3 regions of the Nocardiopsis sp. RV163 genome follow, and region 3 is predicted to be linked to each of the others. Evidence: predicted binding sites of a transcription regulator. Region 3 holds the regulator's gene; each other region holds the start of a gene.
The links. The regulator LexA, encoded in region 3, represses DNA repair genes until DNA is damaged. The targets are predictions, from matches to a motif close to TCGAACANNTGTTCGA.
Positions count from the first base shown of each region.

Region 1: uvrA (excinuclease ABC subunit UvrA) is a predicted target of LexA. The motif match lies at 1,778-1,793, and genes of this name have one in related genera.
Region 2: ruvC (crossover junction endodeoxyribonuclease RuvC) is a predicted target of LexA. The motif match lies at 1,538-1,553, and genes of this name have one in related genera.

Region 1 is NZ_LEKI01000109.1:439-7,744, reverse strand. It holds gene ABD54_RS18240 (glycosyltransferase family 4 protein) at 1-366, shown strand, start outside; gene ABD54_RS18235 (TerC family protein) at 702-1,733, shown strand; gene uvrA (excinuclease ABC subunit UvrA) at 2,055-4,889, shown strand; gene ABD54_RS18225 (RDD family protein) at 5,065-5,766, shown strand; gene ABD54_RS18220 (Rieske (2Fe-2S) protein) at 5,888-6,286, shown strand; gene ABD54_RS18215 (mechanosensitive ion channel family protein) at 6,399-7,306, opposite strand, start outside.
Region 2 is NZ_LEKI01000076.1:3,259-10,564, reverse strand. It holds gene ABD54_RS14840 (molecular chaperone DnaJ) at 1-501, opposite strand, end outside; gene ABD54_RS14835 (NUDIX domain-containing protein) at 519-1,310, opposite strand; gene ruvC (crossover junction endodeoxyribonuclease RuvC) at 1,573-2,121, shown strand; gene ruvA (Holliday junction branch migration protein RuvA) at 2,172-2,792, shown strand; gene ruvB (Holliday junction branch migration DNA helicase RuvB) at 2,811-3,959, shown strand; gene yajC (preprotein translocase subunit YajC) at 4,337-4,645, shown strand; gene ABD54_RS14810 (adenine phosphoribosyltransferase) at 4,862-5,416, shown strand; gene ABD54_RS14805 (bifunctional (p)ppGpp synthetase/guanosine-3',5'-bis(diphosphate) 3'-pyrophosphohydrolase) at 6,001-7,306, shown strand, end outside.
Region 3 is NZ_LEKI01000147.1:177-7,482, reverse strand. It holds gene ABD54_RS21135 (vitamin B12-dependent ribonucleotide reductase) at 1-3,629, opposite strand, end outside; gene nrdR (transcriptional regulator NrdR) at 3,737-4,222, opposite strand; gene lexA (transcriptional repressor LexA) at 4,877-5,596, shown strand; gene ABD54_RS21120 (S9 family peptidase) at 5,704-6,795, shown strand; gene ABD54_RS21115 (hypothetical protein) at 6,809-7,306, opposite strand, start outside.

The sequences.
Region 1 (7,306 bases), on a different contig from region 3:
CGCGCGGACGTGCGAATGCTCGGGCACCGCGCGGACGTGGCCGACCTGTTGGCGGCGGCGGACGTGTTCTGCCTGACCAGCCAGTGGGAGGGGCCCTCGCTGGTGATCATGGAGGCGCTGCGCGCGGGGCTGCCGGTGGTCTCCACCCGGGTCGGCGGCATCCCCGACCTGTACTCGGGGACGGTGCTGATGGTGCCGCCGGGGGATCCCGCGGCCTTCGCCGCCGCCGTGGGCCGGGTGCTGGACGACCCGGCGCTGGCCGAGGACCTGCGTGCGCGCTCGCGTGAGGCGGCCAAGGCGCTGCCGAGCGAGGAGGACGCGGTGGAGGCCGCCGCGGGCGTGTACAAGGCGGTGCTGCGCGGTTGAGGCGGGACGTGCGGGGTCCGGGGGGTGGCCCCGGGGTCGGGTGGACCTGTCCCCGGGGTGCGGCCGATGCCACCCTCGCCGGGGCTTCACCCCGAGGGGATGTGGATGTCATCCTGGACTACGGTCCGGTGTGTGCCGCCCACAGCGCGGTACCGGTATCCTGGCCTGACACGTGAGGGGAGTATCCCTGTCGCGGCGGTGTCGTCATCACGGCGGACAATGTCGTCCTCCCGGTGCCGCCGGTTCGCAGCGCTTCGCCGCGAGCGGGAGAGACCTCCGGTGGTTCGACGTGCGTGCACACTGCCCGCGCGCACTGACCGGAGGAGAGACCGTCCGTGAACGTTCCCTTGTGGCTGTGGGCCGCCACCATCGGCGCCATGGTCGCCATCCTGGTGATCGACCTCATCATCGTCGACCATCCCTGGAGCAAGACGAAGGGCCCCCAGGAGTTCGGCATGAAGCAGGCCGCCTGGTGGGCGGCCTTCTACATCGGCATCGCCATCGTCTTCGGCTTCGGTGTCTGGTACTTCGGCGGTGGCGCCGCGGGCGCCGAGTACTTCGCCGGGTTCGTCACCGAGAAGAGCCTGAGCATCGACAACCTCTTCGTGTTCTACCTCCTGATGGGCTCCTTCGCGGTGCCCAAGAAGTACCAGCACGAGGTCCTGCTCGTCGGCATCGTCATCGCGCTGGTCATGCGCGGTATCTTCATCGTCCTGGGCGCCCAGGTCATCAACGCCTGGAGCGAGGTCTTCTACCTCTTCGGCGCCTTCCTGATCTACACCGGTTACAAGATCGTCCGCGACCACATGAAGGGCGACGAGGAGGAGAAGGACTTCACCCAGACCCCGGTGGTCCGCCTCCTCAAGCGCTTCTGGCCGGTGACCGACGACTACCACGGCGCCAAGCTCACCGTGAAGCTCGACGGCCGCCGCCACATCACGCCGATGCTGATGGTCATCGTCGCGATCGGCATGATCGACCTGGTCTTCGCCGTCGACTCCATCCCGGCGATCTTCGGTCTGACCCAGGACGCCTACATCGTCTTCACCGCCAACGCCTTCGCCCTGCTGGGCCTGCGCCAGCTGTACTTCCTGCTGGCCGGTCTGATGGACCGCCTGGCCTACATCAGCTGGGGCCTGTCGGCGATCATGGTCTTCATCGGCGTCAAGATGATCCTGCACGCCCTGCACGAGAACGGCGTGCACGTGCCCGAGGTCGGCATCGGCCTGTCCCTGACCGTCATCCTGGGCATCATGACCGTCACCATCGTCGGCAGCCTGGTCAAGTCCCGCGCCGACGAGCGCAAGAACCCCGAGCTCAAGACCGAGCGCGACCCCTCCGTCGACTCCCCGGCGGACCGCTCCTGAGCGGACGGCGGGCCCAACGGGGACATTCCGGGAAACGGCCGTATTCGAACACTCGTTCGTCTATAGTGGTGGCACCCCGAGCGCTCAGGCGCCGGGGTGCCGCCTTGTTTCGCGAGGTGGAAGAAACCGTCGTCGGCGGTCGTTAGGCTGGACGGGCGGGAGAGGCGAGCGTCCTCCCCCCTCTCCTCAGCGGCCCGTCTCCGGGGCCCGGGCGGTCTCCGGGAGATCCCGACCGCCGCACGCGAAGTTCCACACGGGTCAGCCGACGCCACGCGACGGGGTCCGCGTCCTGTGCGCCAGAGCCGAAGGATGTCTCACTCGATGGTCGAACAACTGGTAGTCCGGGGAGCCCGGGAGCACAACCTCAAGGACGTCTCGCTGGACCTGCCGCGCGACTCCATGATCGTGTTCACCGGCCTGTCCGGTTCGGGCAAGTCGTCGCTGGCCTTCGACACGATCTTCGCCGAGGGCCAGCGGCGCTACGTGGAGTCGCTGTCGGCCTACGCCCGCCAGTTCCTGGGGCAGATGGACAAGCCGGACGTGGACTTCATCGAGGGCCTGTCCCCGGCGGTGTCCATCGACCAGAAGTCCACCAGCCGCAACCCCCGCTCCACCGTCGGCACCATCACCGAGGTCTACGACTACCTGCGGCTGCTGTGGGCGCGCATCGGCGTCCCGCACTGTCCCGAGTGCCACCGCGAGATCGCCCGCCAGACCCCGCAGCAGATCGTGGACCGCGTCCTGGAGATGGAGGAGGGCACCCGCTTCCAGGTGCTGGCCCCCGTCGTGCGCGGACGCAAGGGCGAGTACGTCGAGCTGTTCAAGGACCTGCAGTCTAAGGGCTACACCCGCGCGGTGGTGGACGGGCAGGCCGTGCGCCTGGACGAGGCGCCCAAGCTGGGCCGCTACGACAAGCACGACATCGCCGTGGTCGTGGACCGCCTCAGCGTGAAGTCCTCCTCCCGCGGGCGCCTGACCGACTCGGTGGAGACGGCGCTCAAGCTGGCCGGCGGCACCATCGTCCTGGACTTCGTGGACGTGGAGGCCGGGGACCCCGACCGCGAGAAGGTCTTCTCCGAGCACCTGTACTGCCCCTACGACGACCTGTCCTTCGAACAGCTCGAACCCCGCTCCTTCTCCTTCAACGCCCCCTACGGCGCCTGCGCCGATTGCTCCGGCCTGGGCACCCGCATGGAGGTCGACCCCGAACTCCTGGTCCCCGACCCCGAGAAGACGCTGGCCGAGGGCGCCATCGGCCCCTGGTCGGGCGGGCCCAACAGCGGCTACTGGGAGCGCATCCTCAAGGCGGTGGGCGAGGCGATCGGCTTCGACTTGGACACCCCCTGGGAGCGGCTGCCGCGCCGCGCGCGCAAGGCCCTGCTGGAGGGGCACGACACCCAGGTCCACGTCAGCTACCGCAACAGGTACGGGCGCAACCGGTCCTACTACACCGAGTTCGAGGGCGTCATCCCCTGGGTCAAACGCCGCCACTCCGAGACCGAGAGCGACTACGGCCGCGAACGGCTGGAGGGGTACATGCGCACCGTGCCCTGCCCGACCTGCGAGGGCACGCGCCTCAAGCCGGTCGTGCTCGCGGTGACCGTGGGCGGCAGGTCCATCGCCGAGGTCGCCCAGATGCCGCTCAGCGACAGCGCGGCCTTCCTGGCCGGGCTCACGCTCTCCGAGCGCGACGCGGTCATCGCCGCCCAGGTGCTCAAGGAGATCAACGCCCGGCTCGGCTTCCTGCTCGACGTCGGCCTGGACTACCTGAGTCTGGCGCGCTCCTCGGGCTCGCTCTCGGGCGGGGAGGCCCAGCGCATCCGCCTAGCCACCCAGATCGGCTCCGGTCTGGTGGGCGTGCTGTACGTGCTGGACGAGCCCTCCATCGGTCTGCACCAGCGCGACAACGCGCGCCTGCTGGAGACCCTCCAGCGCCTGCGCGACATCGGCAACACGCTCATCGTCGTCGAGCACGACGAGGACACCATCCGCGCCGCCGACTGGGTCGTGGACATCGGCCCCGGCGCGGGCGAGCACGGCGGCCACGTCGTGGTCTCGGGGATCGTGGACGAGCTGCTCACCTCGCAGGACTCGCTCACCGGCGAGTACCTGTCCGGCAAACGCGGCATCGAGGTGCCCGTCGAGCGCCGCCCCCTCACCCGGGGTCACGAGCTTGTGGTCCGGGGAGCGCGCGAGAACAACCTCCACGGCATCGACGTCGCCTTCCCGCTGGGCGTGTTCACCGCCGTCACCGGTGTGTCCGGCTCGGGCAAGTCCACCCTGGTCAACGAGATCCTCTACAAGGCCCTGGCCAAGGAGCTCAACGGGGCGCGCGACGTGCCCGGCCGCCACCTGCGGGTCAACGGCACGAACAAGGTCGACAAGGTCGTGCACGTGGACCAGAGCCCCATCGGGCGGACCCCGCGCTCCAACCCGGCCACCTACTCGGGGGTCTTCGACCACATCCGCAAGCTGTTCGCGCAGACCACCGACGCCAAGACGCGCGGCTACCAGCCGGGCCGGTTCTCCTTCAACGTCAAGGGCGGCCGCTGCGAGGCCTGCTCCGGCGACGGCACGCTCAAGATCGAGATGCAGTTCCTGCCCGACGTCTACGTGCCCTGCGAGGTGTGCCACGGCGCCCGGTACAACCGTGAGACCCTCCAGGTCCGCTACAAGGGCAAGAACATCTCCGAGGTCCTCAACATGCCGATCTCGGAGGCTCTGGAGTTCTTCGAGCCGATCAACGCCATCCGCCGCCACCTGCAGACCCTGGCCGACGTCGGCCTGGGCTACGTGCGGCTGGGCCAGCCCGCCACGACGCTGTCGGGCGGCGAGGCGCAGCGGGTCAAGCTCGCCGCCGAACTCCAGCGCCGCTCCACCGGGCGGACGGTGTACGTGCTCGACGAGCCCACGACCGGCCTGCACTTCGAGGACATCCGCAAGCTGCTGGGCGTGCTCGACCGGCTGGCCGACACCGGCAACACGGTGATCGTCATCGAGCACAACCTCGACGTCATCAAGACGGCCGACCACGTCATCGACATGGGACCCGAGGGCGGCTCCGGCGGCGGCACCGTGGTCGCGCAGGGGACCCCGGAGGAGGTCGCCGCGGTGGCCGAGTCCTACACCGGGCGCTTCCTGGCCAAGATGCTCTGAGCCCGCGCTCCGCGCCTCCGCCGCGCCCCGTCCCGGTCCCCGCGGGACGGGGCGCCGCCCGTTGCCACAGCGGATCGGCGGGTTCGCGACGCATGTCCCATCTCAGTAGAGTCGAACGTGTCCGCGCCCGGCCCCCGCGCGAGTCCGACGAACCGCCCTGGAGGTTGGCCCACCCATGAACGTCCCTCCCCGACCGGACCGCGGCGGGCCGACGCCTCAGGGTGTCCAGCGGTCACCGTCCGACCCCGGGCACGGGGAGACCCCCGGCTTCCACGACGGCGGCCGCTCCGGCGCACCGGGCCCCGAACCGGTGGAGCGGCTCTACCCGCTGGCCGCCTGGCGGACGCGGGCGTACGCGCGCGGCATCGACCTGCTCCTGGTCGCCCTGCCCGCGCTGCTGCTGGCGCTCGTGCTGTCCCTGGCCTGGGTGGGCGTCCAGGCGGTCGGCTCGGGCGACACCACCGGTATCGGCGATCGGTACCCGCTCTTCCTGTCGGTGACCTTCTTCCTGCTCTACGCGGGCTATGAGACCCTCGCCCTCTCCCGCTGGCAGCAGACGCTGGGCAAGCGCCGCGTCGGACTCAGGGTCGCCCCCCAGGCCGGGAAGGGCGGTCTGGGCGCCCTGCCGCTCGCCGCCCTGACGGTGCGCGCCGCGCTGCTGGCCCTGCCCTTCCTGCTGTTCTTCCTGTTCTTCAGCGCCGTCTGGTTCTGGTGGTTCGTGGTGGCCGTGACGGCGCTGCTCACCGGCGGGATGGCCGCCTGGAACCGGCCCAACCGGCAGGGGCTGCACGACCGGATCGCCGGCACCGTGGTGCTCGACGTGGCCGCGGCGGCTCCGCGGCCCCCGGCGGCGCCCCCGTGTCCGCCGCGGGCCTGAGGGCTCTCGCACACACCCCGGAACCCGGCCGCCACGCCGTACCTACTACATTGTGTAGTGATATTTCGGCGCAGGTGAGGAGCGTTTCGTCGTGGCCGGTAAGAGGACGTGCGGGTGCGGGATGAGCAGGCGCCGACTGCTCGGGACGGCGGGGACGGCCGCGGCCGTCACGGCCGTGAGCGCCTGCGGGGGACAGGAGCCCAAGCCGCAGGAGGTCCGTTACGGCCAGGTGGTCGGCCAGACCACCGACGTCCCCGAGGGCGCGGGAGCGGTCTTCAGCAACAGCAAACTGGTCGTGACCCAGCCCGAGGCGGGCCGGTACCGGGCCTTCGGCGCCTCGTGCACGCACGCGGGCTGCACTGTCCAGGAGGTGGACGAGGTCATCCGGTGCCTGTGCCACGGCAGCGAGTTCGACATCTCCACCGGGGAGGCGCTGACGGGCCCGGCCCAGGAGCCGCTGGAGCCGTTCGAGGTCACCGTCGAGGGCACCGACATCATCCTCCGGGGCCCCTCCTCCTGAGGGGACCGCAGGGCGGGCCGGAGCGGGACCCCGGACCCGCCCGCCAGGACACCACGGCGCCCGGAGCGGAAGATCCGCTCCGGGCGCCGTCGCGTGTGCGGTCCGGTCGGGCTCAGGCCTCGCCGGGGTCGCCCCCGGGCGGGCCGCTGACGCCGTTGGGCTCGTGGCGCCGGAACGCCGAGGTGGGGAACTGGGTGGCGTAGGCGGCCTCGTCCGCGTCCTCGGAGGCCATGAACTGGGCGCGGTGGCGCGGCAGGGACTCGGGGTAGTTCTCGACAAGCCAGCCGATGAGGTGCTCGCGGATCTCGCAGGCGATGTCCCACTGGTGCCCGGTGTCGGCGGCGGTGGCGACCACCCGCACCAGCACCTCGCCGCTCGGGGCGATGTCCACGACCTGGCAGGACCAGCTTCGCCCGTCCCAGTGGTCGCTGCGGGTGATCAGGCGCCCGGTCTCCTCGCGCATCTCCCCGATCGGCACCTCCCAGTCCAGCGGGAACACCACCTTGGCGGTGATCGCCGTGCCCTGCTTGGTCCAGTTCTCGAAGCTGGTTGTGGTGAAGTTGGCGACCGGGACCACCAGGCGGCGCTCGTCCCAGATCTTGATGGTGACGTTGACCAGGCTCAGCTCCTCGACCCGGCCCCACTCGCCCTCGACCACGACCACGTCGCCGATGCGCAGGGCGTCGCTGAAGGCCAACTGGAGCCCGGCGAACAGGTTGGACAGTGTGGACTGGGCCGCCACACCGGCCACGATGCCGATGATGCCCGCGGAGGCCAGCAGTCCGGCGCCGAGCGCGCGGACCTCGTCGAAGGTGAACAGGATGGCGGCGACCGCCAGCACCACGATGATCGAGGTGATCACCCGGCGCAGCAGCCGCACCTGGGTCTGGATGCGCCGCGCCTTGCGGTCGGCGTCGCCGTTGGCGACCGACAGCCGGGCCAGCACCATGTCCGTGACCGCGTAGGCCAGGCTGACGCCCAGGCCCGTCAGCGTCGCGATCATGAGGATGCTCATCGCGT
Region 2 (7,306 bases), on a different contig from region 3:
CTTGAAGGACTCCACCAGTTCGGGGACGAAGGCCCGGTAGCGCTCGTGGCCGTGGTCCCGGATACGGCGCAGCGCGGTCGCCTCGGCCTCCAACAGGTCGTTGTCGCGGGGTGCGCGGGGCAGTTTGAGCACCGCGTCGCGCCACTCCGGCGCCCGGTAGCGCACCGGGTGCAGGTCGGCGACGTCGCCGCGGGCCAGCCGCTCCCGGCCGACCCGGTAGGTGTGCGCGCCTGCGGCCAGGGTGAGGTCGTCCAGGCGCAGGTCGCCCGCGGCCATCGCCCGGTACAGGTCCCACAGCCGCGAGAGCCGGGTGAAGGGGCCTGTACCGCTGCCGGGCGGCGCCGTGTCGGGGTGCAGCGCGCGGGCCAGCTCGCGGTGGCGGGCCGTGGCCGCCGGGGGCACGCCGCCGCCCTCGGGCAGCGGGCCGAACAGCTCCACGGGGTCGGCCGCCAGCGCGACCTGGCGTTCGGCCTCCCCGAAGGCGGGGCCGGTGGCCGTCATCGGACTCCTCTCGGGTGTCACTGCGTGCTCCGCAGCAGGGGAGGGTGCAGCAGGGCGGCGCCGCCCCCGCGGTAGAGCCGGGCGCGCCGTCCGCCGCCCGCGCCGCCGCGCTCGGCCAGTTCCCCGGTGTCCTCCACGAACCCGGGTGCGGCGAGGATCTTGCGGTGGAAGTTGGCCGCGTGCAGGGACTGGCCCCACACGGCCTCGTACACCTCGCGCAGCGCCGTGATGGTGAAGGCGGGCGGGAGGAAGGCCGTGGCCAGCGGGGTGTACTCCAGCTTGGAGCGGGCGCGCTCGACCGCGTCGGCCAGGAGGCGGCCGTGGTCGAAGGCCAGGTCGAGCCCGGGGCGGGCGCCGTCGCCGTGGCCGAGGTCGCGCCAGGGGATCCAGGCGGCCTCCTCGGTGCCCCGGCCGGTGTGCGGGTCGGGCAGGTCGGGGGCCAGCAGGACGTAGGCGACCGAGAAGACGCGCATGCGCGGGTCGCGGTCCCGGGCGCCGTAGGTGCCCAACTGCTCCAGGTGCAGTTCGGTGGGCAGCCGGGTCTTCTCCGACAGCACGCGCAGTGCGGCGTCGGGCAGGTCGGGGTCGGCGGGGCCGTCCGGTCCGTCCTGGGCCCGGACGAACCCGCCCGGCAGCGCCCACCAGCCGCGCTGGGGGTGCTCGGCGCGCCGTGTCAGCAGCACGTGCGGCACGCCCGAGCGGATGGTGAGGGCGACGACGTCGACGGTGACCGCGGCCGGGGCGAACGCGCGGGGGTCGTAGCCGGCGAGGAACCGGCTCTCGCCCTCCTCGTTGCGCGGGTCGGTCACATGCGCCTCCAGTTGTTCTCAAGTCGAGTATTTCTCGATCTGAGATCAACTTAGCACGCGCTCGGCGTTCCGTCCATCCCTTTTCCTCCGGAAGGCGAAGTCGTGGTGCGGCCCGGGCCGTGCGGCCGCGCCCGGCCGGGCGACTACGCTCGCGACGGGGAGACCCCGGGATGGCGACACGCCCGGGCGGGCCGGGGGCGGGCGTCGTCGCCCGCCGCTAGCATGTGGCGAACGGACGTTCGAGAGGGCAAGGGTGAGGCGCGTGCGCGTGTTGGGGATCGACCCCGGGCTGACCCGGTGCGGTGTCGCCGCCGTCGAGGGCGCCATCGGCCGACCGCTCGCCCTCCTCGGTGCCGACGCCGTGCGCACCAGCCCCGACACGGATTTGCCCCGTCGGCTCGTGGACATCGAGCGCGGCATCGAGGAGTGGCTGGACCGCTACCGGCCCGACGCGGTCGCCGTCGAGCGCGTCTTCGCGCAGCACAACCTCAGCACCGTCATGGGCACCGCCCAGGCCAGCGGCATCGCCCTGGTCTGCGCCGCCCGCCGCGGCCTGCCCGTGGCCATGCACACCCCCAGCGAGGCCAAGGCCGCCATCACCGGCAACGGCCGCGCCGACAAGGCGCAGGTCGGCACGATGGTGGCGCGTATCCTCGGACTCGACGGACCTCCCAAGCCCGCTGACGCGGCCGACGCCGTCGCCCTGGCCATCTGCCACATCTGGCGCGGCGGGGCCCAGGCCCGCGTCGCCCAGGCCCAGCAGGACTTCGCCCGCAAGGTGGAGCTGGCCCGCCGCACCCGCGGCCGCTAGCGCCCCGCCCCCAGGAAGGAGAGGGGCACCGTCCCCGGTGCCCAAACCAGATGATCGCGTTCCTCACCGGCCGGGTGGCCGCACGCGGCGCGGGCACCGCCGTCATCGACGTCGGCGGGGTCGGCATGACCGTGCAGTGCACGCCCTCCGCGCTCTCGCGCCTGCACGTGGGCGAGACCGGGACCGTGGCCACCAGCCTCGTCGTGCGCGAGGAGTCCCTGACCCTGTTCGGGTTCGCCGACGACGACGAGAAGAACCTGTTCGAGCAGCTCCAGACCGCCTCCGGTGTCGGCCCCCGCCTGGCCCTGGCCATGCTCTCGGTCCACAGCCCCTCCAGCCTGCGCCACGCCGTGTCCACCGAGGACACCGCCGCCCTCACCCGCGTGCCCGGCATCGGTAAGAAGGGCGCCCAGCGCATCGTGCTGGAATTGCGCGGCAAGCTCGACGCGGCCGTGCTCACCGACGGCACCCTGCCCGGGGCCGAAGCCGCCGGGGCCGGCAGCGAGCCCGACGGCGCCTGGCGCGGACAGGTGGTCTCCGGCCTGGTCAACCTCGGCTGGTCGGCCAAGGACGCCGAGGCCGCCGCCTCCGCCGTGGCGGCCGAGGCCGAGCACACCGACGACGTCGCCGTCCTGCTGCGCAGCGCCCTGCGCAGGCTCAGCCGGGCCTAGGAACAGGGAGGAAACCCCGTGTACGACTTCCACGAGGAAGGCCCCCGCGGATCGGCCCCCGGCGGGCCCCCGCCCTACGAGCGCGACGCGGTCTCGCCCGACGCTGGCACGGACGAGCGCCAGATCGAGGGAGCCCTGCGCCCCCGCGCGCTGGACGAGTTCGTCGGCCAGGAACGCGTGCGCGAACAGCTCTCCCTGGTACTGCACAGCGCCAAGCGGCGCAACCGGGCACCCGACCACATCCTCATGTCGGGCGGTCCGGGCCTGGGCAAGACCACCCTGGCCATGATCATCGCGGCCGAGATGGGGGCCCCGCTGCGCATCACCTCGGGCCCGGCCATCGAGCGCTCCGGGGACCTGGCCGCGGTGCTCTCCACCCTCCAGGAGGGCGAGGTGCTCTTCCTGGACGAGATCCACCGCATGGCCCGCCCCGCCGAGGAGATGCTCTACGTCGCGATGGAGGACTTCCGGGTCGACGTCGTGGTCGGCAAGGGCCCCGGTGCCACCGCCATCCCGCTGGACATCGCGCCGTTCACCCTGGTCGGTGCGACCACCCGCGCGGGCATGCTGCCCGCGCCCCTGCGCGACCGCTTCGGGTTCACCGCGCACATGGACTTCTACACCCCCGGTGAACTTGAGCTGATCCTCCAGCGCTCGGCGGGCCTGCTGGGCGCGCCCCTGGGCGCGGACGCCGCCGTGGAGATCGCCGGGCGCTCGCGCGGCACCCCCCGGATCGCCAACCGGCTGCTGCGCCGGGTGCGCGACTACGCCGAGGTGCGCGGGGACGGGCGGCTGTCTCTGGACACCGCCCGCGCCGCCCTCGACCTCTACGAGGTGGACGAACTGGGCATGGACCGGCTGGACCGGGCCATCCTCGACGTGCTCATGAGGAGGTTCCGCGGCGGCCCGGTCGGCCTGTCCACGCTGGCGGTGTCGGTGGGGGAGGAGGCCGAGACGGTGGAGACCGTCGCCGAGCCCTTCCTGGTCCGCTCCGGATTCCTGGCACGCACCCCGCGCGGCCGGGTGGCCACCCCGCAGGCATGGGCGCACATGGGGCTCACCCCGCCTCCGGACGCGGCCTTCGGCGCGGCGGCGGCCAACGGCGGCGTCACGGGCGGCTCCGCCCCAGCGGGCAACGCGGGTCACAACGGAGCGGCGAGTCCCTGACCAGCGCGTCTGTCACGCAGCCCCGGTCGGGGCACAATGGGTTCCGGCCGCGCGGATCGGGGGCGAACCGTTAACACTCCGATCTCCTCCGGTGGGATAACGGTGACCCACGTCACGTAAGCTGGGACGAAACAGCCGATACGGGGCACGACTCCGTACGTGTCGTTCGACACCGGTGGAACGACTCGGCCCTCTGGTGCGTTGTACGTGCCGGACAGGCCCGGACCACGCGGTTCGTGCCGATGCGAAGAAGGTGGCCGTCGCGGTGTCCCATCCGACAGCGGTCGGCCACACGACGAAACGTCAGGAAGGACGCCCCCGTGCAGGGCCTTTACCACCTCGCTGCCGAAGGAGAGCCCACCGGTGGGCTCTTGAGCATGCTGTTCCCGTTCCTGCTGATCCTCCTGGTGTTCTGGCTGCTCTTCTGGCGCCCGGCCCAGAAGCGCCGCCAGCAGGAGACGCAGATGCACAACGCCCTGGTCCCCGGTGTCGAGGTGATGACCAAGGCGGGCATCTTCGCCACCGTCGTCGAGATCCACGAGCAGGACGTCCTGCTGGAGATCGCGCCCGGGACCCGCATCCGCATGCTCAAGGCCGGTGTTGGAGAGGTCGTCACCCCGGCCGCCGACGACACGCCGGTGGAGGACCGTCCCGACTTCGGCGACGACGACAAGCCCAAGGGCTAGACGTACCTCCTCGGGCCCCCGCTCCGCTTCGGCCCGGATCCGGGCCTGCTCCCCGCGCGGTGAGCGGAGGGCCAGCGCGCGTCCGACCCCGGTACCGGCCCCCGCGCGGGGGCCGGTACCGCCGTGTCCGGCCGTCCGTACCACGGGTCTTCGCCGCGACTCCCGCGAGAGCCCCGGACCCGACAGCACGAGAACCCAGCAGAAGGCCCACCCCACATGCCCGACGACACCGCCACCGCGGCGCCCGTCCCCAGCCCGGAGCTCATCCGGGCGCACATCCGCGACATTCCCGACTTCCCGCAGTCCGGCGTCCTGTTCAAGGACATCACGCCGCTGCTCAACCACCGGGAGGCCTTCACGGCCGCCGTGGAGGGCCTCGCCGCGCCCTTCCGCTCCGCGGGGGTGGACCACGTGGTCGGACTGGAGGCGCGCGGATTCATCTTCGGCGCCCCGGTCGCCATGGCGCTGGGCTCGGGCTTCGTCCCCGCGCGCAAAGCCGGGAAACTGCCCTCACGGACCATCGGTCAGGCCTATGATCTGGAGTACGGCACCGCGACCGTCGAGATCCACGCCGACGCGGTCTCCCCGGGCAGCCGTGTGCTGATCGTGGACGACGTCCTCGCCACCGGCGGCACCGGCAGGGCCGCGGTGGACCTGGTCCGCAAAGCGGGTGGTACGGTCGTGGGATTCTCCGTCCTGATGGAGCTCTCCGCGCTCCGGGGACGGGACAGGGTGCCCGACGTGGAGCTGCACACGCTCCTCACGGTCTGATCCGGCCGACCCGCGCCGCGGCCGACGCCCCTCCCCACGGGGAATGCGCGACGGCCCGTCATCGTTGACGTACTCCACCACCGGGGGTGAACCCCCGGTGGCCAGTGGCACACCCGCCGCCGGGCGCGGCGGGAGCGGGCCGAGGCCGTTCCCGACGGGAACGGCCCCACTAGACTGGTGGGAGAGGTACCGCGGCGGCCACGTCACGACTGGCCCTGATGACACGCACGTGCACCGGTGGAGCCGGGCGGCGCTGACGGCGCCCGCGCGACCGGACGGATCCGCGGGAGGTAGGCATGCCAAGCGAAGTGGTTTCGACCGGGGCGGTACCGGCGGACGAGACGCGGCGGGACGCCTCCCAGGAACCGCGGCCGAACGCGCCTCGGGGGCACGCGGACGGCACCGGCGAGCGGGGCGCCACCACAAGTCCACAGGGAGAACGGCCGGAGGGCGCCGCGAACGGAGCGGCGCCCTCCGACGTCTCCGGAGCGGGGGCCACGCGGCAGCCGTCCCCCTCCACCACGCCCTCCACGGTGCGAGTACGCAGAAAGCTCGCCCGACTCGGCGCCCAGCGGGGAGTAACGATGAACCCGGTGCTCGAACCACTGATCAAGACAGTGCGGGCCACCCATCCCAAGGTGGACGTGCGGCTGGTCGAGCGCGCCTACGAGGTCGCGGCCCACCACCACCGCGACCAGAAGCGCAAGAGCGGCGACCCCTACATCACCCACCCGCTCGCCGTCGCCACGATCCTCGCCGAGCTGGGCATGCAGGAGGCCACCCTGGCCGCCGCCCTCCTGCACGACACCGTCGAGGACACCGACTACTCCCTGGGCGATCTGCGCTCGGACTTCGGAGACGAGATCGCGGAGCTGGTCGACGGGGTCACCAAGCTCGACAAGGTCAAGTACGGCGAGGCCACCCAGGCCGAGACCGTGCGCAAGATGGTCGTGGCCATGGCCCGCGACATCCGCGTGCTGGTCATCAAGCTGTGCGACCGGCTGCACAACATGCGCACCCTGCGCTACCTGCCCTCCCGCGCCAAACGGGAGAAGAAGGCCCGCGAGACCCTGGAGATCTTCGCCCCCCTCGCCCACCGGCTGGGCATGAACACCATCAAGTGGGAGCTGGAGGACCTGGCCTTCGCCACCCTCTACCCCAAGCGCTTCGACGAGATCGCCCGCCTGGTGTCCGAGCGCGCCCCGCGTCGCGACGTCTACCTCCAGGAGGTCATCGAGGCGGTCTCGGCCGACCTGCGCGAGTCCAAGCTCAAGGCCACGGTGCGCGGACGGCCCAAGCACTACTACTCGATCTACCAGAAGATGATCGCCCGCAACTGCGGCTTCGACGAGATCTACGACCTCATCGCCGTGCGGGTCCTGGTGGACAGCGTCCGCGACTGCTACGCGGCCCTGGGGACCATCCACGCGCGGTGGAACCCGGTGCCCGGCCGGTTCAAGGACTACATCGCGATGCCCAAGTTCAACATGTACCAGTCGCTGCACACGACGGTCATAGGACCCTCGGGCAACCCGGTCGAGCTCCAGATCCGCACGCGCGCGATGCACCGGCGCGCCGAGTACGGCATCGCCGCGCACTGGAAGTACAAGGAGGACCGGGGCAGCGGGGGCGAGAACAAGCCCCGGGGCAGCTCCGACATGCAGTGGCTGCGCCAGCTCATCGACTGGCAGCAGGAGACCAAGGACCCGGGCGAGTTCCTGGAGTCGCTGCGCTTCGACCTGTCGGTGCAGGAGGTGTTCGTCTTCACCCCGGGCGGCGACGTCATCTCGCTGCCCCAAGGCGCCACCGCCGTGGACTTCGCCTACGCCGTGCACACCGAGGTCGGCCACCGCACCGTGGGCGCCCGCATCAACGGCCGCCTGGTGCCGC
Region 3 (7,306 bases):
CCCGCCGGGTCGAACCGCATGTTCGTGAACTTCTCCACGTAGGTCTCCAGGGGGACCCCGTACTGCAGTGCGATGGAGATCGCGATGGAGAAGGCGTCCATCACCCCGGCCAGGGTGGACCCCTGTTTGCCGAGCTTCATGAACACCTCGCCCAGACCGTCGTCCGGATAGGAGCCCGCGGTGATGTAGCCCTCGGCCCCGCCCACGGAGAACGACGTGGTCTCGCTCGGTCGCTTCTTGGGCAGGCGGCGGCGGACCGGGCGGGGCGCTTCGGCGGCCTCCGCCTCGGCCTCCTCCTCCCGCGTTCCGCCGGTGGACAGCGGCTGGCCAACCTTGCAGTTGTCCCGGTAGACGGCGAGCGCCTTCAGACCCATCCGCCAGCCCTCGAAGTAGATGTGCTCGAAGTCCTCGACCGAGGCCCCCTCCGGCACGTTCACCGTCTTGGAGATCGCGCCGGACAGGAACGGCTGCACCGCGGCCATCATCCGCACGTGGCCCATGGGCCGGATGTAGCGGCGTCCCATCGCGCAGTCGAACACCTCGTAGTGCTCGGTGCGCAGGCCGGGCGCGTCCACGACGTGGCCGTTCTCGGAGATGTACTCGACGACGGCCTCGATCTGCTCGTCCTGGTAGCCGAGGTTGGCCAGCGCGCGCGGGATGGCCTGGTTGACGATCTGCATGGAGCCGCCGCCGACCAGCTTCTTGAACTTGACCAGCGAGAAGTCCGGCTCGATGCCGGTGGTGTCGCAGTCGAGCATGAAGCCGATGGTCCCGGTGGGCGCGAGAAGGCTCGCCTGGGCGTTGCGCCAGCCGTTGCGCTCACCGGTCCTGAGGCACTCGGCCCACTCTCGGGTGGCCGCGGCGTGGATCGGCTCCTCCAGGGTTCCGACGGTGCGCAGGTCGTCGTTGGCCGCGGCGTGCTTGCGCATGACCCTCTTGTGGGCCCGCTCGTTGCGCCGGTAGCCGTCGTAGGGGCCGACGACCCCGGCCAGCTCGGCACTGCGCCGGTAGGCGGCACCGGTCATCAGCGAGGTCACAGCGGCGGCGACGGCGCGCCCGCCCTCGGAGTCGTAGGCGTGGCCGGTCGCCATGAGCAGGGCGCCCAGGTTCGCGTAGCCGATGCCCAACTGCCGGTAGGCGCGGGTGGTCTCGCCGATCTTCTCGGTGGGGAAGTCGGCGAAGGTGATGGAGAGGTCCATCGCCGTGATGACCAGTTCGGTGAGCGCGGTGAAGCGCTCCACGTCGAAGGTGTCGTCCCCTCGCAGGAACTTCAGCAGGTTGATCGAGGCCAGGTTGCAGGACGAGTCGTCCAGATGGAGGTATTCCGAACAGTTGGCGACAACAGTGCCGCCCACGATGTAGGAGTGGTTGCGCGGCTCGGTCAGGTTGTACGTGGTTTCGAAGCCCCGTGAACGCCTGGACACCAGACGTACCGTCGTCTTCGTCCCGTACACGCGGCGAAAGTCCAGAGCTTCCTTGAGCTTCTCGCTCTTGCTCTCCAGGGAGAAGCCGATGAGGGCGGAGAACTGCCGCATGGACTGGGCCGAGATCCGCAAGTCGAAGAACGGACCGTCGCTGCCGCAGGAGACGGTGCTTCCGTCCTTACGGGTGCGGGAGAACGAATCCGGCTCGCCCTCGGAGGTCCCGTACACGCGACTGGCTACGCCGAACGGGGCGAGGAGTTCCTGAACCTCGCGCGCAAGCCGCTCCGAACGGCTGACCAGACCGACGTAGCGCGTCCCGCTGACTCGCTGGTCCACCGCGCGTCCGTGGGCGTCGAACAGCCCTTGGAGGAATTCCAGCACGGTCTCCTCAGGAGCCTCGAAGAGCGACGGGGGCACCGACGCGTCGGCCGCCCGGGCTCCCAGGCCCAAGGCTCGCACGAAGCTGACCATGGCGCGACGCGTGACCCTGAGCTGTCGGGTCCCGTCCGGCTGGAGGCTCGGCTCACTCCGCTGCCCGGTAAGGCGCTCGATGAGGGCCCGGTGGCGGGGAAGGACGCCCTCCTGCTCCTCCGCCGTGCCGTAGACGGTCACCACCGCCTGGTCACCGACGGAGCCGTCTCCCGCGAGCCAGCCCAGGTAGTGCGCCAGGTCGGGGTCCTCGTCCCACTTCTCCGGCAGACGCAGGGACCGGACGCCCGGGGAAGCCGCCGCCAGCCGTGCCGCCTCCAAGGCGTCCCGGGGGATCTGCGGCACCGGGTTCGACCGGGGCGCGTACTGGAAGGACCGGACGACCCGGTCGTCGGAGAGCAGCTTCTCCGCGTGCACCCAGCCCCTGTTCTCGGTCCACATCCGATGGTTGGGGGTGCAGCGCAGAAGAGAGCCGTCGGAGAAACGCAGTTCGAGGATCTCGTTGGTCCCCGTAACCATGTACTGGGTGGGGACTGTCGCCACCACAGCGTTCTGGGCGTCCGCCTCGGCGGTGACGTCGTTGGTGTACACGGCGAAGGTCTCGCCTTGGGCCGCACGCTTGACCAGATCACCGATCGGTATGTGTCCGCGATCCGTCAGCACACGCTGATCAGCCGGAAAGCACGGGTTACTCGCACTGATACGTCCGCTCTCGGGCGTGGTGTGCCAGTCCTGGATCGTGCCGTCGTACTGGATACCCGGGTCCGCGCACTCCCAGGCGGCCCTGGCCATGCGCTGGAACAGCTCCTTGGCGTCCACTGTGGCGACGACCTCGCCGGTGGTGCGGGAGGTCAGGCCGAAGTCGGATCCGCTCTCCACGGCGCGCATGAACGCGTCGGAGACCCGCACGGAGTTGTTGGCGTTCTGGTACTGGACGCTGAACATGTCGTCGCCGCCGAGGTCGACGTCGAACCCGGCGTCGCGCAGGGCACGGATCTTGTGCTCCTCGCGGGCCTTGGTCTCGACGAAGTCCTCGATGTCGGGGTGGTCGACGTCCAGTACGACCATCTTGGCGGCCCGGCGGGTGGCTCCGCCGGACTTGATGGTCCCGGCCGAGGCGTCGGCTCCGCGCATGAAGGAGACGGGGCCGGAGGCCGTCCCGCCGGAGGAGAGCAGCTCCTTGCTGGAGCGGATGCGCGACAGGTTCACACCCGCGCCGGACCCGCCCTTGAAGATGATCCCCTCTTCCTTGTACCAGTCCAGGATCGACTCCATGGTGTCGTCCACGGAGAGAATGAAACACGCGCTGACCTGGGCTTTTGAACTCGTACCGACGTTGAACCACACCGGGGAGTTGAAGCTGAACAGCTGGTGGGAGAGGGCGTGCTTGAGCTCGTGGTCGAAGACCTCGGCGTCCTCCGCGGAGGCGAAGTAGCCCTGTTCGCGGCCGGTCTCGGTGTAGACGCCGACGACGCGGTCGATGAGCTGCTTGAGGCTCCACTCGCGTTCGGGGGTGCCCACCACGCCGCGGAAGTACTTGCTCGTGACGATCTGGGTGGCGTTCATCGACCAGGAGGAGGGGAACTCCACCCCGCGCTGCTCGAAGTTGACCGTGCCGTCGCGCCAGTTGGTCATGACGACGTCGCGGCGCTCCCACTCCAGGGAGTCGTAGGGGTGCGTCCCAGGAGAGGTGAAGACGCGCCTCACCCTGATCCCCTTGCGGTCGCCCTTGCCCTTGACCTTGCGTCCGGCCGGACCGTTGGCGGATTCCGTCATCGCCGGGTCTCCCCTCACTCATGGGCACGGCCACCGACCGTGCCCGGTGTCCTTGTCCCGGGAGTGGTGTGGCCCCGCGCGCGGTCGGCGTGCGGCCGCGGGGGACGCTACCCCGTGGTGGCGCCGCTGCGGCCGCCGGTCTCGGCCTCGCGGTCCTGGCGCAGGCTGGCGATCTCGGCCTCGAAGTCGGAGAGGCTCTCGAAGCCGCGGTAGACGCTGGCGAAGTGCAGGTAGGCGACCTCGTCCAGCTCGCGCATCGGCCCCAGGATGGCCAGGCCGATCTCGTGGGCGGGGACCTCGGCCAGGCCGCGGCCGCGGATCTCCTCCTCGACCTGCTGGCCGAGCTTGGCCAGGGCGTCCTCGGAGACGGGGCGGCCCTGGCAGGCCCGGCGCACCCCGGCGATGATCTTGGTCCTGCTGAAGGGCTCGGTGACCCCCGAGCGCTTGGCCACCATCAGCAGGACGGTCTCCTGGGTGGTGAACCTGCGCTCGCAGACGGGGCAGGACCGGCGGCGCCGGATGGCCGCGCCGTCGTCGGTGGACCTGCTGTCGATCACCCGGGTGTCCGGATGGCGGCAGAACGGACAGTGCACCCTGGTTCACCTGCTTCTCTCACCGAACGACAACACCTAGGTACCACTAAACCACAACTTCTGGACAAGCATTCCTGTCGCAACACCAGATGTTGTGGCCGAACCTAGACTTCTTCCCAGCCCCGCCGCAACCCCGGCACGGGCGTGTCACGAACACGGCCGAGGGACCGCGCGGCATCGCGGTCCGCGGCGGCGGGGTGGGGCGGGGAAGCCGGTGCGGGCGGACTGCTGCGGGGGCGGCCCGGCACCGCGCTCAAGGATAGCGCCGACCGCCGGAGCCGCCGCTCCCGGCGGCGGGCACGGGAATCCCGACGTCACGGGGATTTCGGTCGGGCCGACGCCCCGGGATAAGACCCCTGCGCCTGGCCGGAACCGCTGTCGCGGACACGCGTTCGCGCATTCCGGGGACAACAGCGCGTGAACGCGTGTACACACGTAAGTGCAGGCCGGAAATTGACCGCGAATACGCGCGACGGCAATTCTCCCCTGCCTCGAACGCTTGTTTGATATCACCGTGTGCAACGACTAAAGTTGACCTTGATTTCACACCGGTTTCGCCATCACGTGGACCCCCAGGTCGGCACGGTCGCGGACCGGGGGTGGCCAGTCACACAAGCAGGCCCTGACCGAACCGAATGCCGAGGAGGCCCGGCCGTGCCGGAGGAGAATCCCGGAACCGCAGATACCGCCACCGTTCTCGCACCAGCGGAGAACGCGGGCGGGTCCACGCCCGAAGCCCCCAAACTCACCGCGCGCCAGCAGAGCGTGCTGAACTGCATCCAACGCTATGTCCGGGAGCGGGGTTTCCCCCCCTCGATAAGGGAAATCGGGGAAGCGGTCGGCCTGTCCAGCCCGTCCAGCGTGGCGCACCAGCTCAAGGTCCTCCAGCGCAAGGGTTACCTGCACCGCGACCAGAACCGGCCGCGCGCGGTGGAGCTGCGCACACCCGGGCGCGCCTCGGGGCAGACGCTGGTGCCCGAGGACATCGACCTCTCGCGCGCCGCGGCCGTGCCGCTGGTCGGCCGGATCGCCGCCGGCGGTCCGATCCTGGCCGAGGAGTCGGTGGAGGACGTGCTCGCCCTGCCGCGCCAGCTTGTGGGTGAGGGACGCCTGTTCATGCTCACCGTGGTCGGCGACTCGATGACCGACGTCGCCATCACCGACGGCGACATGGTGGTGGTGCGCCAGCAGCAGGACGCCAACAACGGCGACATCGTGGCGGCGCTGCTCGACGAGGAGGCGACCGTCAAGGTGCTGCGCCGCGAGGAGGGCGGCCACGTGTGGCTGATGCCGCGCAACGAGGACTACGAGCCGATCAACGGCGACGACGCCACCATCCTCGGCAAGGTGGTCGCGGTCATGCGCCGCGTCTGAGGTGCCCGGGTACCCGCGTCCCCGGTCCCCCTCCCCTCGGAGGGACCGGGGACGCTTCCCCTGTGGACGGCGCGGGGCCGACGGGCGCGGGCCGCTAGGCTGAGAAGGTGTTCACACGTGCCTCCTCCCCCGCCGTCCGCTGGCGCACCGCACTGGCCGGTGCGGCGAGCGCCGTCCTGTTGACCGCCGCCTGCGCCCCCGCCGACGACGGGGCCGCCGAGGCGCCGGGGGCCGGCGGCGTCGAGCGCGAGGTGGCCTTCGAGGGCGGCGGGCACGGGGTGTCCGGCTCGTTCCGGATGCCCCGGGAGGTCTCCGGAACCGTTCCGGGCGCGCTCATCATCTCCGGCAGCGGTCCCACCGACCGCGACGGCAACAGCTCCGTGCGCCCCGACGCCGACACCAACCAGAACCTGTCCCGGGTGCTCGCCGACGTCGGGGTGGCCTCGCTGCGCTACGACAAGTACGGCAGCGGCCCGGACTTCGAGACGCCGGGCCCCGGCGGCGAGGTCGCGCCGGTGGACCCGGTGATCTTCGACGAGCAGGTCGCGTCGGCCTACGAGGAACTCGTCTCCCAGCCGGAGGTGGACCCCGGGCGGGTGGTGGTCGTCGGGCACAGCGAGGGCGCCCTGTACGCGCTGCGCGCCCACGAGCTCATCGGTGCGGAGCACCCCTCCCCCGCGCTCGTGCTGGCCGCGCCCCCCGGTTCGCGCTACCTCGACCTGATCGACCGCCAGCTCACCGAGCAGGCGCGCGCCGCCGAGGCCTCGGGCCAGGTGGAGGAGGGGCAGGTGGTCCAGCTGCTCTCGGACTCCCGTGCCGGACGGGCCGCGATCAGGTCCGGGCGCGCGCTGGGCGAGGTGGAGATGCCCAGCGGAGGCGTAACTGGCGTCTACACCCCCGCCAACGAGGACTTCCTGGCCTACATGGACGCCTTCGACCCCGTCGAACTGGCGGAGGGCCTGCCCGGGGGCACCCCCGTGCTGGTGCTGTGGGGGGAACGGGACGCGCAGGTCTCCCGGCAGGACGTGGACCGGCTGATGACCGGTCTGGACGGAGCGCGACGGGTGGACGTCCCCGACGCCGACCACATCCTCCGCCGCTACCGGGACGAGCCCGGGGCCACCGTCCTGGACGCCCAGCGCCCGTTCGCCGAGGAGGTCTCACCCGCGCTGGAGGAGTTCCTGGGCGCGGCCTGGTAGCCGCGCCGGGGCCTCACTCGGGGATGGAGTCCGGCAGCGCCTCGGCCACGGACAGCGCGAACTCCTCTGCGCCCGCCACCATGCGATCCCGGTCGCCCGGGTCCTGCGCGTCGTAGCTGGCCGCCACGGTGTAACAGGTCTCCAGGTACAGGTTGGACACCCGGGCGCCGACGCAGGCGACCGTGTACGGGTCCTCCTGGACCCAGGCCACCGCCTCCTCGCCGACGCCTTCCAGCTCCTGAGCGTCGTGCTGGGAGGTAGTGGTGCGCAGGTTGTCGGCGGCCGTCGTGACGCCGCCCGGGTCGGGGGCGGCCACAGCCACCATCGTCGCGGTGGCCGGGACCTGTTCGCCGGGGCCGCCGGGGGTCGCCCACCGGCACTGCCAGCCGGAGCCGAACGCCTCCTGCGGGCCGCCGACCGGCTCCTCGACCTCCAGTTCGTGGTCGGGCACCAGTTCGTCCAGCGTCCCGTTCTCGGCGACGGAGCACTCGGGCGCCGCCCCGAAGGCGCT